4 regions of the Janthinobacterium sp. 1_2014MBL_MicDiv genome follow, and region 3 is predicted to be linked to each of the others. Evidence: predicted binding sites of a transcription regulator. Region 3 holds the regulator's gene; each other region holds the start of a gene.
The links. The regulator FNR, encoded in region 3, switches genes on or off when oxygen is low (the NO sensors DNR and NnrR bind a similar motif). The targets are predictions, from matches to a motif close to TTGATNNNNATCAA.
Positions count from the first base shown of each region.

Region 1: a site for FNR is predicted at 2,246-2,259, ahead of cydD (thiol reductant ABC exporter subunit CydD). Genes of this name have one in related genera too.
Region 2: a site for FNR is predicted at 1,941-1,954, ahead of ubiU (ubiquinone anaerobic biosynthesis protein UbiU). Genes of this name have one in related genera too.
Region 4: a site for FNR is predicted at 1,684-1,697, ahead of cqsA (alpha-hydroxyketone-type quorum-sensing autoinducer synthase). Genes of this name have one in related genera too.

Region 1 is NZ_CP011319.1:3,670,460-3,674,646, forward strand. Features, by position in the region: gene YQ44_RS15830 (amino acid ABC transporter ATP-binding/permease protein) at 1-472, opposite strand, end outside; gene cydD (thiol reductant ABC exporter subunit CydD) at 469-2,181, opposite strand; gene YQ44_RS15840 (GbsR/MarR family transcriptional regulator) at 2,299-2,871, shown strand; gene YQ44_RS29565 (PEP-CTERM sorting domain-containing protein) at 3,163-3,729, shown strand; gene YQ44_RS15850 (hypothetical protein) at 3,893-4,072, shown strand; tRNA gene YQ44_RS15855 (tRNA-Arg) at 4,105-4,179, opposite strand.
Region 2 is NZ_CP011319.1:3,833,263-3,837,449, forward strand. Features, by position in the region: gene ubiV (ubiquinone anaerobic biosynthesis protein UbiV) at 1-830, opposite strand, end outside; gene ubiU (ubiquinone anaerobic biosynthesis protein UbiU) at 840-1,877, opposite strand; gene YQ44_RS16595 (hypothetical protein) at 2,040-2,450, shown strand; gene YQ44_RS16600 (ribonucleoside triphosphate reductase) at 2,574-4,187, shown strand, end outside.
Region 3 is NZ_CP011319.1:6,170,346-6,174,532, forward strand. Features, by position in the region: gene YQ44_RS26805 (response regulator) at 1-1,565, opposite strand, end outside; gene fnr (fumarate/nitrate reduction transcriptional regulator Fnr) at 1,816-2,574, shown strand; gene YQ44_RS26815 (FixH family protein) at 2,700-3,224, opposite strand; gene ccoG (cytochrome c oxidase accessory protein CcoG) at 3,280-4,187, opposite strand, start outside.
Region 4 is NZ_CP011319.1:1,012,133-1,016,319, forward strand. Features, by position in the region: gene YQ44_RS04430 (response regulator) at 1-336, opposite strand, end outside; gene YQ44_RS04435 (sensor histidine kinase) at 340-1,665, opposite strand; gene cqsA (alpha-hydroxyketone-type quorum-sensing autoinducer synthase) at 1,831-3,075, shown strand; gene YQ44_RS04445 (MarR family winged helix-turn-helix transcriptional regulator) at 3,086-3,553, opposite strand; gene YQ44_RS04450 (GIY-YIG nuclease family protein) at 3,773-4,120, opposite strand; gene YQ44_RS04455 (MFS transporter) at 4,133-4,187, opposite strand, start outside.

The sequences.
Region 1 (4,187 bases), 2.5 Mb from region 3:
CGGCCAGCAAGGCCGCGCACAGGGCGGAGAAAGCGGGTACCAGCAGGCGCAGGTACAGCGACTCGAGCGCGTCGATATCGGCCGTCAGGCGGAACAGCAGCTTGGCGGGCTGGCGCAACAGGCGGCTGGCCGCCTCGGGGCGCGACCAGCCGCGAAACAGCTGCACGCGGATGCTGGCCAGCGCGGCGAACGTGGCGTCATGCGTGACGAGACGCTCCGCATAGCGCGAACCCGTGCGGCCGATGGCCAGCAGGCGGATGCCGGCCGACGGGCCGAACACATCGAACACGATGGCCGTCGAGGCATGCAGGCCGGCGACCGAGGTGGCCGTGATGAACCAGCCGGACAAGCCCAGCAACGCCATGCCGGCCACCACCGTCAGGGCCGCCAGCAAGGCGCCCCCGATCAGCTTGCCGGGCTGGGCCAGCAGCAATTGCCGCAGGACGGGATGCCATATGCGGGAAGTTGTCATGCGCGCGCCTCTGCCTTCTGCGCCAGGGAGCGGGCCGGCGCATCGACGCGCACCGTGCGCTGCAGCCGGCTGGCCAGCACGGGGTCATGCGTGGCGACGATCAGGGTCTTGCCCCTGGCCAGGAGCAGCAGGGCATCCGTGACGCGCGCCGCCGTTTCGCTGTCCAGGTGCGCCGTCGGTTCATCGACGAGCAGCAAGTCCGCATGCGGATGCAAGGCCACGCGGGCCAGCGCCAGGCGCACGGCTTCGCCGCCCGACAGGCCCTGGCCGCCATCGCTGAGCATGACGGCCGGCTGCGCCTGCGCCACGGCGGCCAGGTCGGCCAGGTGCAGCGCCTGCGTCACTTTTGCCTGCGTCGCAACGGCGCTGGCATCGGTGCGGCCCAGCGTGACATTCTGGCTGACGGACGCGGCAAACACGTGCGGACGCTGGCCCATCCAGGCCATGCGCTGGCGCAAGGTATTGACGGTGCTGTCGTTCAGGCGCACGCCGCCGATGCGGATCTCGCCGCCGCTGGCGGGCAGCAGGCCGGCCAGCAGCGACAGCAAGGTGGTCTTGCCGGCGCCGCTGGCACCCAGCAGGGCCACGTGCTCGCCGGCGCGCACGCTCAAGTCGAACTGCGCGAACACGGGCGCTTCGCCCGGGTGGGCAAAGCGCAGTTGATGGATGTCCACGGCGGGCGGCGCGGCCACCGCCATGGCGGCGGCGGAAACGGCGGCAACCGCCACGTCGGCGCCGGGCAAGGGCATGCCGCCCTCGGCCAGGTCATGCAAGCCGGCTAGGCCAGCCTCGCCGGCCGCCTTGTCGTGCCAGACGGCGGCCAGTTCGCGCAGCGGCTCGAAAAAGGCGGGCGCCAGCAAGAGGATGAACATGCCCTGCGCCAGGCTCAGCTCCCTGCCCCAGGTGCCGAAATGGATGCTGCCCAACAGGGAAAAACCGATGAAGGCGGCCACCATGGCCACGCCCAGCGCGGAAAACAGTTCCAGCACGGCGGACGACAGGAAGGCGATGCGCAGCACCACCATCGTGCGGCGGCGCACGGATTGCGACGATGCTTCCAGCCGTTCGGCCGTGGCGTCGACGGCATCGAGCGCGCGCAGGGTGGCCAGGCCGCGCAGGCGGTCCAGCAGGAAAGCGTTCATGCCGCCCATTTCCACCATCTGCGCGCGGCTGGCCGCCTGCGCGCCCATGCCCACCAGGGCCATGAAGACGGGAATCAGCGGCGCGGCGATCATGAGGATCAGCGCGGCGATCCACGACAGGGGCGCCACCACGGCCAGGATCACGAGCGGCACGAGCATCACTTTCCAGCGCGCGGGTTTGTAGCGCACCAGGTAGGGCACGATCGCTTCGGCCTGCTCGGCGATGACGCTGGCCGCCTGGCCCGACTGGGCCCGCTGGCGGTCCAGCGGCGAGCGCCGCGCCAGCGCCAGCGCCACCTGCGCGCGCAGGGCCGACAGGTGTGCGCGCGCCGCCGCATACATGCGCCGCGCGCCCCACGCTTCGCCCCAGGCCCGCAACACGCCCAGCAGCAGCACGCCGGCCGCCGGCGCCAGCGCGGCGCGCCAGCCGGCGCCGTCGAGCATGGCTTGCAGGGCCCAGGCCAGCAAGGCCGATTGCGGCAACCACAGCAAGGCGGCGCCGCCTTGCACCAGGCTGGCGACACGGGGAAGGATAAAGCGGGGCAAGGACAGTGGCGTGATAGGCATCTCTATACTTTTTGAGTTTTCAGAATTTTCTGTAAATTCGATTTTTTGTATAATACTGCGAAACATGACATATATCAATTGACCCTGCGGGTGTGGCGTGAAAAAATTCAGATAATTATGAAAACTCAAAATATCCACATGACGCCGCTGATCCTGACCTTCGTCAGCCATTTTGGCGAGATGGGCAGCCGCTGGGGCTTTAACCGCACGGTGGGTCAAGTGTACGCCTTGTTGTTTGTCGCAGAGCATCCTTTGCACGCGGACGAAATCGCGGAACACCTGAGTTTTTCGCGCTCGAACGTCAGCATCGGCCTGAAGGAATTGCAGGGCTGGGGCCTGATCCGCCAGTCACGCATTCCCGGCGACCGGCGCGAATATTTTTCCTCGCTGGGCGACGTGTGGCAAATCTTCCGCGTGGTGGCCGCCGAGCGCCGCCGCCGCGAAGTGGCGCCCACCCTGACGGTGCTGCGCGAATCGCTGCTGGCGCCGGCCACGGAACCCGTGGACCAGTATGCGCAGGAGCGCATGCGCGAAATGTATGAACTGGTCGACCTGGCCAACACCTGGTTCGACGACTTGCAGCGCCTGTCGCCCGAATCGATGGCGCAACTGATGAAAATGGGCGCCAAGGTACAGAAGCTGCTCAATGCCAAGGATCGCCTGTTTGGCGTCAGCAACAGCAGCGATTAACCCCCGCCATCCCTCCTCTCCCCTTCGCCCGGCACGCCATCGCGCCCGCCGCGGCGCCCCGTCACGCCAGCCTCGTCCGGCCCAGCGCCCTCCGTATCCTGGCGTACATAGCCGCACGCGATATTATCAACTTAACCAATAGTATTATTTAAATTGTATTAATTTAAATCAAACCTAAGCTGGCTTATGCGTACTCACGCACAGGGCAACCGGGCGACAGGATGAACTCCTCGACAGGAAGGAGCGCGCCTGGCTACGGTGAAATAACTGCAACAAAAAAAGGGGATTTTCATGAAAAGCATAAAGAGCATTGCCATCCGGGCATCCATGCTGGCCGCCGTGACGGCGCTGGCTGGCGCGGCACAGGCTGCCACCTGGGTGGACGTGGGACCGGCCAGCGGTTTCGTCATCGGCGGCAGCACCGTCACCTACACGCCGTCGCCGGCGCTGATGGTGAAATACTATGACGACAATCTCACGCCGCAAAGCCCGTCCGATATCCAGGGCTATATCAACGGCGTCTTTGGCACCAGCCTGGGCGCCGCCGTTTCGTATTGCGACAATGCCACATCGGGCTGCACGGCCGGCACCACGGCGGGCCTGAGCGGCGGCGTCAATTCCTATACGAGCGCGGCCGCCTATGACTACCTGGCCATCCATTTCGGCCAGGGCGAACTGGTGTTCCACTGGGCCGCCCCTGTCGCCGCCGGCACCACCTTCACGGTAGCGGGCCTGCCGAAAGACCTGAGCAATTACCGCGCCTACGTTTCCGCCATTCCGGAACCGGAAACCTATGCCATGCTGCTGGCAGGTCTGGGCCTGCTGGGCTTCCTGGCGCGCCGTCGCCAGGGGCAATAAGTATGCGCAACGCGGCAACGGCGCGCTCGCGCCGGCTGCCGCCTTCGCGCCGCCCGCGCCCATTGTTTACGCCCCGTTTGCGGCGCGCACGCGACTCTTTACACCGTGTTTAGACCAGGCTCGCTATGCTCGATGGCATCAACCATCTCGCAGGGGAGCAAGCATGCACGAACCACCATTCCAGCCACGCGCGCGCGGCGTGCTCCGCCAGCACTTGCCCATACGCGAACGGCTGCGCCTGGCGCGCCTGGCCAGCAGGAAAATGCTGTCGCTGGGCTCCGCGCTGCTGTGCGCGCTGCCACTGCTGTATTTACTGAGTGAGGTATTGTGTGCGCAGCCATGAACCGGTGCGCAGAGAAAGGGCCAGTATGGAACTGGTCCGCCCAGAGGGAATCGAACCCCCATTCACGGTTTAGAAGACCGTTGTCCTATCCGTTGAACGATGGGCGGAAAGGTGC
Region 2 (4,187 bases), 2.3 Mb from region 3:
TGGCAGGCCGCCAGCTGGGCCTGCGCACCGACGCCGCTGACCAGGCCGCGCCGCGCGCGGTCGAAAATGGCGATGACCTGGTCCGTATGCATGGCTTGCGGGCTGAGGCGCGCGACGGACACGCCCATGGCATGCATGGCGTCGAGTTCGCGCACCAGGTTGTAGACCAGGGCCGACTGCGTCTGCGTGCCGTTGAGCACGAGGAACGGCACTTCGTCGCGCGTGCGCAGCAGCAGGCCATCCGGCTCTTCCAGGCAGCTGTAGCCGCAATCGTCCTTCGGCAGGTTGCGGTTGCGCGCCGTGAAGCAGCGCGCGGAAAACGCCAGCGGCATGCGGCCATAGGCAAAGACTTCCGTTTCCAGCCCTTCCGGTTTCTGGCGCTGCATCTCGGCCAGCGCTTCCTGGCCCATTTCCAGCGGCATCACCCAGCGCCGGGCGCCCAGGCGCGCCAGCAATTGCAGGCTGGGACCATTGAACAGGTTCAGGTGCGGGCCGGCGATGAAAGGCGCGCCCTTCGCCATGCAATGCACGGCGCCCATGTCGTTCGCCTCGACCGCATAGCGGCCATTGCCCGTGATGCGGCGCAGGGTCGCCAGTTCGGCGCCCGCCTCGATCAGCGCCTGCGTCGACAGCACCACTTCCTTGCCGGCTGCGGCCAGCATGTCGGCGATATCGAGCCAGTCGGCCAGGCGCAGCTCATGCCGGCGCGAGCACACGGTTTCGCCCAGGTAGACGATATCGACGGCGGTGCCGGCGATCTGCTGGTAAAACTCGAACACAGTGGCACGCGGCCAGTAGTACAGCAAGGGGCCCAAAGAGAGTTTCAGCATGTTCATCCTTTATTTCCAGGAGCGGTGGTAAGCGCCCAACGTGTGCTGCTGGCCCTCGGCCAGCTTGTCCATGGCCGCCATCCAGCCCGGCTTGACGGCGTAGCGCGCATTGCCTTCGCGGCAGGCGTCGATCGCCTCGCGCCAGACGCGCGTCACCTGCGCCACGTAGGCGGGGCTGCGCTGGCGCCCTTCGATCTTCACGGCGCGCACGCCCATGGCGATCAATTGCGGCAGCAGCGCCAGGGTATTCAGGCTGGCCGGCTCCTCGATCGCGTAATACTCTTCGTCGTTGACCTCGAAACGTCCCTTGCACAGGGTCGGGTAGCTGGCGTTCTCGCCCGGCGCGTAACGGTCGATCAGCACGCCGTTCAGGCGCGACTCCAGGCCGTTCGGCGTCTCCAGCCAGCGCACGGATTTCGCCGGCGAGCACACGCCGTGGGTATTCGGCGCCTCGCCCGTCGCATACGAGGACAGCGCGCAGCGGCCCTCGACCATCACGCACAGGCTGCCGAAGCCGAAGACCTCGATCTCGACATCCGTCTTGGCGATCAATTGCTCGACCTGCGCCATGGACAGCACGCGCGGCAGCACGGCGCGGGCGATGCCGAAGTGTTCATGGTAAAAATTGATGGCCTCGTAATTGGTGGCCGACCCCTGCACGGACAGGTGCAGGCGCAGCTGCGGCTGGTGCTGGGCCGCATACGCCATCAGGCCCGGATCGGCGACGATCATGGCGTCGATGCCGGCCTGCGCGGCGCGGTCGATGGCGCTGCGCCATACGGCCCAGTTGTGCGGCTGCGGATAGGTATTCAAGGCCAGCAAGACCTTGCGTCCATACTGGTGCGCATAGCGCACGCCCTCGGCGATGGCCTTCTCGTCGAAATTGAGGCCGGCGAAATTGCGCGCGTTGGTGGCGTCGCGAAAACCCAGGTACACGGTGTCGGCGCCATTGTCGACGGCCGCTTTCAGGGCGGGCAGGCTGCCGGCGGGACAGACCAGTTCCAGCGGTCCGGCCACGCGGGTGGCGGTGGTTGCTTCAAGCATCATGATATTCACATTCCTGTGTCGGCTCAGGGTGCAGACTATAGCCCCGCCCATGGCGCCCAGTCCTTGACCCAGGTGAAGGAATGCATGCATGGCCGGCACGCGCGCGAATTGCTTGACCTGGCTGTAAAATGCCCGTCCCATTATCCGATTCCACTGACCGCCATGCCCCGCAAACCGCTGCTGATCTTCCTGCTGACCCTGTTCCTCACCGTGCTGCAGGTGCAGTGGGCGGCGCCGGCCGACGGCCTTGACGCCGAGACGCTGTCCATCCTGTCGCCCGAGGTACTGGGCGCGTATCCGGGCGTGCTGCTGCTGTTCCTGCAGGCCGCCTTGGCGCGCCGCGCCATGTCCGTGCCGCGCCAGGCGGCCATCTGCACGGGCCTGCTGGCCGTCTACTGGCTGCTGGCGAACTACGTCACCTTCGACTTGCGCGTCGCCAGCTGGAGCACGTTCTCGCCGCTGGAAATCTGGGCGCACGTGCTGCCCGCCTCCCTCCTCAGCATCGCCGTCTGCGGCGCCGCCTGGTTCGGCCTGAGCTGCTTCATCCTGCGCCAGGGACGCGCGAAAAAGTAAACGGGGGCGCTTTTTTCACCTGCGTCAAGGATTTGGCAAGCAACTGCACGCCCCCTTTGACGTCACTACATTTAGTGATTAATCTCCATGAAAACACCGCATGTTGTGTTTATTGGAGATTCCATGTCAACTACAGCACCAGCAAGAGCAGCCCCCGGCCAGGTCGATGTCGCCGCGTCCGTCAATGAATATCTGGACCGGCGCGACTGGCGCGTCAACGCCAACGCCAACCAGGGTTATTCCCTGGGCGGCCTGATCCTCAACGTCTCGGGCAAGGTCATCGCCAACTACTGGCTCGACCAGGTGTACCCGCCGGCTGTGGGCGCGGCGCACCGCGAAGCGGCCCTGCACATCCACGACCTCGACATGCTGGCCGGCTATTGCGCCGGCTGGTCGCTGCGCACCCTGCTGCACGAAGGCTTGAATGGCGTGCCAGGCAAGATCGAATCGAGCCCGCCGAAGCATATGTCGAGCGCCATCGGCCAGATCGTCAACTTCCTCGGCACGCTGCAAAACGAATGGGCCGGCGCGCAGGCGTTCAGCTCCTTCGACACCTACATGGCACCCTTCATCCGCAAGGACAGCCTGCGCTACGAGGACGTGCGCCAGTACATGCAGGAGCTGATCTTCAACCTCAACGTGCCATCGCGCTGGGGCACGCAGACGCCGTTCACCAACCTCACCTTCGACTGGGTCTGCCCGGACGACCTGCGCGAGCAGATCCCCGTCATCGCCGGCCAGGAGATGGATTTCTGCTATGGCGAGCTGCAGGCCGAGATGGACATGATCAACCGCGCCTACATCGAGATCATGATGGCGGGCGACGCCAAGGGCCGCGTCTTCACGTTTCCCATCCCGACCTACAACATCACCGAGGACTTCGACTGGCATAGCGAGAACGCCGAACGCCTGTTCGAGATGACGGCCCGCTACGGCCTGCCCTACTTCCAGAATTTCATCAATTCGGAACTCAAGCCGAACATGATCCGCTCCATGTGCTGCCGCCTGCAGCTGGACTTGCGCGAACTGCTGAAACGCGGCAACGGCCTGTTCGGCTCGGCCGAGCAGACCGGCTCCCTCGGCGTGGTGACGGTCAACTGCGCGCGCCTGGGCCATTTGTGGCGCGGCGACGAGAAAGCGCTGCTGGCCGACCTGGACCGCCTGCTGGAACTGGGCAAGTCCAGCCTGGAAATCAAGCGCACCACCATCGAGGAACTGATGCAGCAAGGCCTGTTTCCCTACACGAAACGCTACCTGGGCACCCTGCGCAACCACTTTTCCACGCTGGGCGTGAACGGCATCAACGAGATGATCCGCAATTTCAGCGGCGACGCCTATGACATCACGGCGCCAGAAGGCCATGCGCTGGCCGTGCGCCTGCTCGACCACGTGCGCGCCCGCATGCTGGCATTCCAGGAAGAGACGGGGCATATGTACAACCTGGAAGCGACGCCGGCCGAGGGCACGACCTACCGCTTCGCCCGCGAAGACCGCAAGCGCTTCCCCGCCATCCTGCAGGCGGGCACGCCGGACAACCCCTACTACACGAATTCCTCGCAGCTGCCCGTCGGCCATACGGACGACCCGTTCGAGGCGCTGGAACTGCAGGACGCGCTGCAGCGCAAGTACACGGGCGGCACGGTGCTGCACCTGTACATGACGGAAGCGCTGTCGGACGCCAACGCCTGCCGCGAACTCGTGAAGCGCGCCCTGGGCCGCTTCTCGCTGCCCTACATC
Region 3 (4,187 bases):
GCCACCACCACTTCGCCGCTCTCGGTAAACTTGATGGCATTGCCGGCCAGGTTGACGAGGATTTGCTGCAGCCGCTGGGCGTCGCCGACGAGGCGGCGCGGCACGTCGGGTTCGACGGCGATGGCCAGCTCGAGTTCTTTCTCGCCGGCATTCATGGTCATCGTCGTGGCGAGGGTATTCATGACTTCATCGAGGTCGAACTCGACGGGAGACAGATCCATGCGGCGCGCCTCGATCTTGGAAAAATCGAGCACATCGTTGAGGATGCCCAATAACGACTGGCCCGCCACGCGTACCATGGTCAGGTACTTGCGCTGCTCGGTGTTGAGCTTGGTATTGCCGAGCAAATACACCATGCCCAGCACGGCATTGAGCGGTGTGCGGATTTCATGGCTCATGTTGGCCACGAAATCGCTCTTCGCGCGGTTGGCCGCCTCGGCCCGGTCGCGCTCCTGCTCCAGCTCCGCCGCGCGCGCCTCGAGCTCGTGCTGCAGCCGGTCGCGCTCGCCCATCAGGCCGTTGAACGCTTCCGTCAGCTCGCCGATCTCGTCGCGCTGCTGCACCGGCACGGGGGTGAAGCGGTTGCCCGAGGCGCGCAGCGACAGCAGGGTGTCGCGCAGGCGCACCAGCGGCGACAGCAGGCGCACGGTGACCCAGCCCAGCACGGCCGCGGCCAGCAGCGAGGCGCAGATGCTCCAGAGTACCAGCCGTGACAGTACGCCGTTGAACGGCTCGAACGCGTCGGCCACGGGCAACGAGGCGGCCAGCAGCCAGTTCACGGATTTCAATCGCTTGAAGCTGTTGACGGCCGTGATGCCGCGGCTGTTGGTGCTGACCATGCTGCCTTCGCCGTCTTCTTTCAGCAGCTGCGTGGTGGTCTGGTTGGCGTTCGGCGCGCGCGGCTGCAGCAGGCGGCTGGTATCGGGGTACAGCACGTAGCGCGGCACGGCTTCGCGCGTGAGGATGAAGTAATAGCCGCTCTTGCCCACCTTGGCCGTGCGCAGGTGGCCCAGCATATTGTCCTTGTACAGGCGCAGCACGCCGATCACGATGCCGGCCACGGCGCCGTTCTTGTCCAGCACGGGCGCGACCATCTGCACGATGGGCAAGTGGCTGGTCTTGCCCAGCATCGGTTGCGTGATCATCGCCTGTTTCGTGCGCATGACGGTATGGAAGTAATCGCGGTCCGTCACGTCGGTGCCGTTGCGTCCCGGCACCTCGGGCACGTTGGCCACCACCTTGCCCTGCGTGTCGAGCACCAGCACGTCGTCGAACAGGGCCAGCATGGCGCGCTGCGTGTAGTACTCGCGCAATGCGCCGGCGTCGGCCATGAGGGCGGGCGGCTGGTGGCGCGCCGTCTGGGTGATGATGTCGAGCAGCATCGCCAACTTGTCGTCGAGCTCTTCGGCCGTGCGCTCGATCAGGGCCGTTTGCTGGACCAGCAGCACTTGCGTGAAATCGTCGCGCATGTGCTTGACCTGGATCATGGTGACCAGGGCGATCATGGCGATCGAGGTCAGGCTGGTGGCCAGCGCGACTTTTGCTTTAATGCCGAGAGGCTTCATGATTTCCTTTTCAGTCCCCGAAGGGACAGGCGGCAGATAATGCTGTCAGGAATTTTCCTATCAATACAGCAACTTGGCAAGCGCCGGCCGCGTAAATTCCCGCCGTCAAAGCAGCAATTGACGATGTTGCCATAAAATTAAATGCAGGACGTCGTTTATTCAGCGAAATTAGCGTGAATGACGGGGAAAATGGCACAGGCAAGCGCGCTATGCAGTAAACTTGTTATTGCATTTTCAAAAAGGTAATGACATGACAGAAGCGCTACTCTCTCCAGCCTTGCCCGCCGTGAACGTGGAAGCGTTGCGTGCGCGCTGCTCGACGTGCAGCATGCATCAATTGTGCCTGCCGATGGGCCTCGACGTGGGCGACATGGACAGGCTGGACCAGATTATCGGCCGTCGCCGCAAGGTCGCGCGCGGCGCCTCGCTGTTCCGCATCGGCGACTCGTTCCAGAACCTGTACGCGATCCGCCTGGGCCACTTCAAGACTTACCAGATCAATCCGGGCGGCGAAGAGCAGGTGACGGGCTTCCAGATGGCTGGCGAACTGCTGGGCATGGACGCCATCAGCGCCGACCGCCACCACTGCAATGCCGTGGCGCTGGAAGACAGCGAAGTGTGTGAAATCCCGTTTTCCAGCCTGGAACAATTGCTGGGCAATATGCCCACCCTGCTGCGCCATTTCCACCGCATGATGAGCCAGGAAATCACGCGCGAGCAAAGCGTGATGCTGTTGCTGGGCAATATGCAGGCGACGCAGCGTTTTGCCGCCTTCATCGTCAACCTGGCGTCGCGCTACGAGGCGCGCGGCTATTCGGGCAGCAACTTCCAGTTGCGCATGTCGCGCGAGGAAATCGGCAACTACCTGGGCCTGACCATCGAGAGCGTCAGCCGCTTGCTGTCGAAGTTCAAGAAGGAAGGCTGGCTGCGCGTGTCGAACCGCGAGATCGAGATCCTGCAGCCGGCAAAATTAAAAGCCATTACGGCCGGCACCGACACCTGCAAATAACGGCACTGTCAAAACCTGCTGCGCGTCGCGCTTTGTGGCTTGCGCTGCGCGCTGTACACCGGCACAGCTGCGCTGCTCGGCCGCCCATCACTGGCGCCCGCCACGGTTTTCCCCGGCGCAGTGCCTTACAGTTCCTCGTCCGCATGCAGCGCGATGCTGCGCTGCGCGGGCCAGGTCCAGATGCCCGACAGGCGCCACTCGCGCGTATTGTTTTCCACCAGCACCTGCCAGCGGCTGCGCTCGAGCATCGGCAGCGCCACCGAGAAGTTGCCCATGGCGTCGGGCTGCACCAGCAGCTTGATATCCTTTTCCGGCAAGGTCGCGTGCGCCAGGTGCAGCTGCAGCGGCGCCTGGTAAGCCTTGCCGAAGCTGTGCACGGAACCCGTCAGGCGTGCTTGCGCCACGTCGTACGCCAGGCTGGTCGACATGGCCAGGTTGCTGGCGGCCGTATCGCGCCGCAAGTCCTGGTTGATGGCCTTGCCCTGCTTGTAATAGTCGCCCACCACCAGCGCGTCGGGTTGCGTAAACGCGATATAGCCCATGAAGCTGCCGACGACGACGGACAGCCCGGGACCGATCATCAGCAGCCATGGCCAGCGGTGCTTGTACCAGGGCGCGGCGGGGGCTTGCAGTTTCAGACTGTCGGACATTGTTTTCTCCTTGTGACGGCGGCAAGAACACGGGGATTCCTGCCGCCTTTCCTGCTTAACGTGGCACGATGAACACGGCGCTTTCGCGCACGTGCAGCGACGGGTCGTCCAGCGACTGCAGCTCGATCGTGATCTTGTTCGAGCCCTTCTCTCCCACGCCGTGCGGCACGCGCAGGCGGATCGGCCAGCCCAGCGTTTCCGTTGCCTGCAAGGTCACTTCATCGCGCGTCAGCAAGGTCAGGCCCGGCAAGCCGGCAACGCTGATCCTGAAGCTCTGGCTTTGCTCCGAAGTGTTCATGATCTGCAGGCGGTAGACGTTCTCGATCATGCCATCTTCCACTTCGCGCCCCATCGAGCCGCGGTCGCGGATGACGTCCATCTTCAGCGGCGTGCGCAGGGCCAGCGAGGTACACACGGCGATGATGATCAGGGCCAGGATGGAGGTGTAGATCAGCACGCGCGGGCGCATGGCGCGCTGGCGGATCTGCTTCGAGTCGAAGTTGTTTTCCATCGCATGGTCGGTACTGTAGCGTACCAGTCCGCGTGGCCGGTCGACCTTGTCCATCACGCTGTTGCAGGCATCGACGCAGGCGGCGCAGCCGATGCATTCATACTGCAGGCCGTTGCGGATATCGATGCCGGTCGGACACACCTGCACGCACAGGGTACAGTCGATGCAGTCGCCCAGCTTGTCGTTGTTGCCGGCCTTCTTGCTCAACGCACCGCGCGGTTCGCCCCGCTTGGCGTCATAGGTGATGATCAGGGTGTCCTGGTCGAACATGGCGCTCTGGAAGCGCGCGTAGGGGCACATGTATTTGCACACCTGCTCGCGCAGCCAGCCCGCGTTGCCATAGGTGGCCAGGCTGTAGAACAGCACCCAGAACCATTCCCACGGGCCGAAGTTCAGCGTTTGCACGGAATGGGCGAGTTCCTTGATCGGCGTGAAGTAGCCGACGAAGGTAA
Region 4 (4,187 bases), 1.3 Mb from region 3:
AAACTCGAGGCCGTTCATCTGCGGCATCGAATAATCGACCACCAGCACGGACGGCACGGCAAAGCGCTGCGCCTGGCCGCTGATGCGCCAGATGCGTTCGATGTCGAGCGCCACGTTGCACTGGTCGGGCGGCAGGTTTTGCGTGTCGAAATTGACGTGCAGCGGCGTCTCGCCCAGCCGCGTGCTGTGGCGCAGCCAGTGCAGCGCGCTGCTGGTGTCGTGGAAGGTCTTGCGCGCCAGGCCCGGATCGAGCTGGAACGCCAGGCTTTTCAGGAAGGAATCGCTGTCGTCGATCAATACGGTCAGGGTCGGATGGGTGTAGACGGGCAGTTGCATGCGTCACCTCGCGCGGTGGATGGATGGAAAACGGTTGGGCCTGGGCCTGGGCGTGGCCAGCGGCTGCGGAAACTCCAGCACGAAGATGGCATAGGCACCTTCGCGCGCCACGCAGCTGATGCGTGCATGCCACGCTTGCATGATTTGCCGGCACAGGGCCAGGCCGATGCCGCTGCCGTTGTGCGCGGGATAGGAATAGAAGCGGTCGAAGATCAGCGGCAATCGGCTGGCCGCGATGCCGCAGCCCGTGTCGATGAACAGCAGGCGCGGCACGGGACGCGCGCCATCGATGACGATGCGCACGCGGCCCTTGCCGGCGCGCTGGATGCCTTTCAGGGCATTGCGCAGCAAATTCAGCAAAATCACCACGCACAGCTCGGACTGGCCGGGAAAGCTGAAGTCGGTGCGCAGGTCGACCTTGACGATGTCGCGCTGCGCCGTGCTGGTGAACGGGTAGCGGCGCAGCACGGCGACGACGCTGTCGTGCATGGCCACCGTCTCGTTGGCCTCCAGCTTGCGGTTGACGGCGCTGGCGCTGAGCAGGAACAGGTCGATCATGTGGTGCATATGGCGCACTTCGAACTGGATGCGCGCCAGCGCTTCCAGGCTGGCCGCGCCCGGCTGCACGTCGTCGGCATCGCGCCGCAAGCCGCGCTGCAGGCCGCGCACGTTCGCCTCGACGCTGACGAGCGGCGTGCGCAATTCGTGCGCCACGCTGCCCAATCCGGCCGCCAGTCCCGCCAGTTTTTCCTGCGCGCCCACATGGCGGCCCACCTTGACCACGGACAGCACGGCGATCGTGAACCAGTGCACGGGCAGCTGCTGCAAGACGTCGCGGCTGAGCAGAAAGGCGGGTTCGCCCACGACGGCAAACGCCAGGCAGGCCAGCAGGGTGCCGCTCAGGTAGGCCAGCATGGCGATGCGCGTATCGAAGTGGAACAGCACGATCAGCGCCACCAGCAGCGAATGCACCCACAGGGTCGAGGCGTGGTTCATCAGGAACATATACGTGAAGAAAAAGGGCAGTTCGAACGTCAGCCCCAGGAACAGGTACACGCTGAAGCCCGTATTGCTGAAGCGCCCCGGCCACAGTGCAGGCAGGAACAGCAGCGCCGCGATGGTGCGCAGCGGCAGCGATTCGTAGGGTTGCGGAAAGACATGCTGCCACAGCGCGTAGTACAGGGGCATGCCAAGCGCGCCGATGACGGCCAGCGTGCGCACCTGGGCGCGCCGCGTGGGCGTGTGTTCGATGGCGTCGTGGAAATGCAGGAAAGGCTGGAGGATCTTGCCTTGCCACCGTTTTCCGGAAGGGGACTGCGCATGCATCATGGTCGGGGGACGTGTTCGTTGAGGCGAATCAAGACAACATCATCGGCGTGTTCCTCCGGAAAAAGAGATATATCGCCATAACTGTTGAGATGGATCAATCACTTGCCGAATGGCTCGCGCATGTTGGACGCGGTAGTTCCCCCCGCAACCATTCCAGGAGTCCCCATGCCGAACGCCCTTTCCCCCCTGCCATCGAGCAACCTGCGCGCCGAACAACAATTGCCGGCCTTCGTGCGCGCGCGCATGGACGAGCATTATGTCGAGCGCATCGAGAAGCTGCTCGGTGGCGAACATTTACATGAATGGCAAGCCATGCCGGCCCGCGCGGTCATGTTGGCGGGCAATGATTACCTGAACATCGCCGGCGAGGCGGCGCTGCTGGCGGCCCAGTCCCGCGTCCTGCAGGGCGGCGGCGCCATGCTGATGTCGTCCGTGTTCCTGCAGGAAGGCAGCCGCCAGCACCGCCTCGAACGCAAGTTCGCGGATTTTCTCGGCAGTGAAGCCTGCGTGCTGGCGCAGTCGGGCTGGGCCGCCAATGTGGGCTTGCTGCAAAGCCTGGCCGGCCCCGGCATCCCCGTGTACCTGGACATGCTGGCGCACGCCTCGCTGTGGGAAGGCGTGCAGTCGGCGCAAGCCGTGCCCGTGCCGTTCCTGCACAACGATGGCGCCCACCTGCAGCGCCAGCTGGACAAGCATGGCCCCGGCATCATCGTCGTCGATGCGCTGTACAGCACGAACGGCAGCGTGGCGCCGCTGCCGCGGATGGTGGAGATCGCCGAGCGCAGCGGCAGCATGCTGATCGTCGACGAATCGCACTCGCTGGGCACGCACGGGCCGCAGGGCGCCGGCCTGGTGGTGGAGCTGGGGCTGGCCGAGCGCGTGCATTTCCGCACTGCCTCGCTGGCCAAGGCGTTTGCCGGGCGGGCCGGGCTGATCACCTGCTCGGCCCGCTTCAAGGGCTATTTTCTGTCCGCCTCGCGCCCGGCCATCTTCAGTTCCTGCCTGCTCGAACATGAACTGGCGTGGTTCGACGCCGCGCTCGACTTCATCCGCGCCGCCGATGCCCGCCGCGCCACCCTGCGCCGCCACAGCGTGCAGCTGCGCCAGGGCCTGGCCGATCTTGGCTACAACGTCAGCGACGGCACGCAGCAGATCATCGCGCTGGAAGCGGGCAGCGAGCCCGATACCCTGATCCTGCGCAAGGCGCTGCAGCGGCACGGCATCTATGGCGCCGTCTTTTGCGCGCCGGCCACGCCGAAGAACCGCTCGCTGGTGCGCCTGACCCTGAACGCGGGCTTGCGCGAGGATGACTGCGCGCGCGTGCTGGCGGCCTGCGCGGCCATCCGCGAGGAAACGGGCATGGCGCGCTGGCCGTCGACGCGGCGCCTGCGCAAGCTGGCGCTGGTGTAAGGGGAATACGTCAGCCGCTGACGGGCTGGTTGCCGGCGATAGTGCCCAGCAGCATGGACAGGGGCGCCAGCTGTTCGGCGCTGGCATGGCCCAGCAATTCCTGGCCCAGCGCCTGCGCCGTCGCATTCGCGTGCGCCAGCAAGTCCAGTCCCGCGGCCGTGATGGCGGCATAGCCGACGCGCGCATCGCGCTGGTCGGCCTGGCGCGCCACCAGGCCGATTTTTTCCAGCGGCATCAGCGAGCGCGTGATGCCGGACGCCGTCAGCGCCAGGCGCTCGGCCAGGTCGATGCGGCGCAGGCGCCCGCCGGGGGCGCGCTGCAAGTGGTACAGCAATTGATAATCGCCAAAGCTCAAGCCATGCAGGTTGCCCAGGGTGCTGTCGAAGCGGCGCACCAGCATGGCCTGGGCGCGCGCCAGGCGCAGGCAGAAGTCCAGCGCGCTGCCGCCGTCCGGCGGCTGGGAAGTGTGATCGGTCATGGCGGTCCTTTGTATAGCCTGCGTAGTGCTTGAGTGCGCAAGTATAACGCATGGCCGCCGAGCGTCTATCGCGGCAGGGAGCGTCTGTTGCTGACAGCGCATCAGGAGCCGGGACAAGGCATGAGGAGGACGCGTGGCGAGCCATGCGACGACGATCAACGCAGTCTCCGCTTCTGGAGGGCGGCAGCAGCGGAGGCAGGCATCTACCGGGATAGGCGCTTAATACAGTGCCTGCCCCTGTTCCAGCAGTTGCGCCCGGTGCAGCGCCAGCAGGGCGTCGAGCTCGGCGTCCGCATCGACGGCGCGATCGTCGGCCGGCCGGACGGTGTCGATGATGGCAAGGCGGAAGGCCGCTGCGCCATCGCGCCGCCAGTCCGCCTGCAGGCGTGCATTGCGGTGCGTGCCCAGCGCCAGTTCGAAGCGGTGCCGGTTCAGCGCGCCGGGTGCGTTGCGGCTGCGTTCGAGCAACACGCAGCCGCTGGGAAGGTGCTGCAGCGCGATGATGCCCAGCGCGGGCGCTTGTTGCCGGTAAGCGGCTTTCAGGGCCGCTTGCTGTGTCTTGTCCATGCTCGGGCTTTCTCAAGGTTGAAGGGCGCCGTCGGCTTGTCCGATGCGCGGGATACCGGTCAGCAGG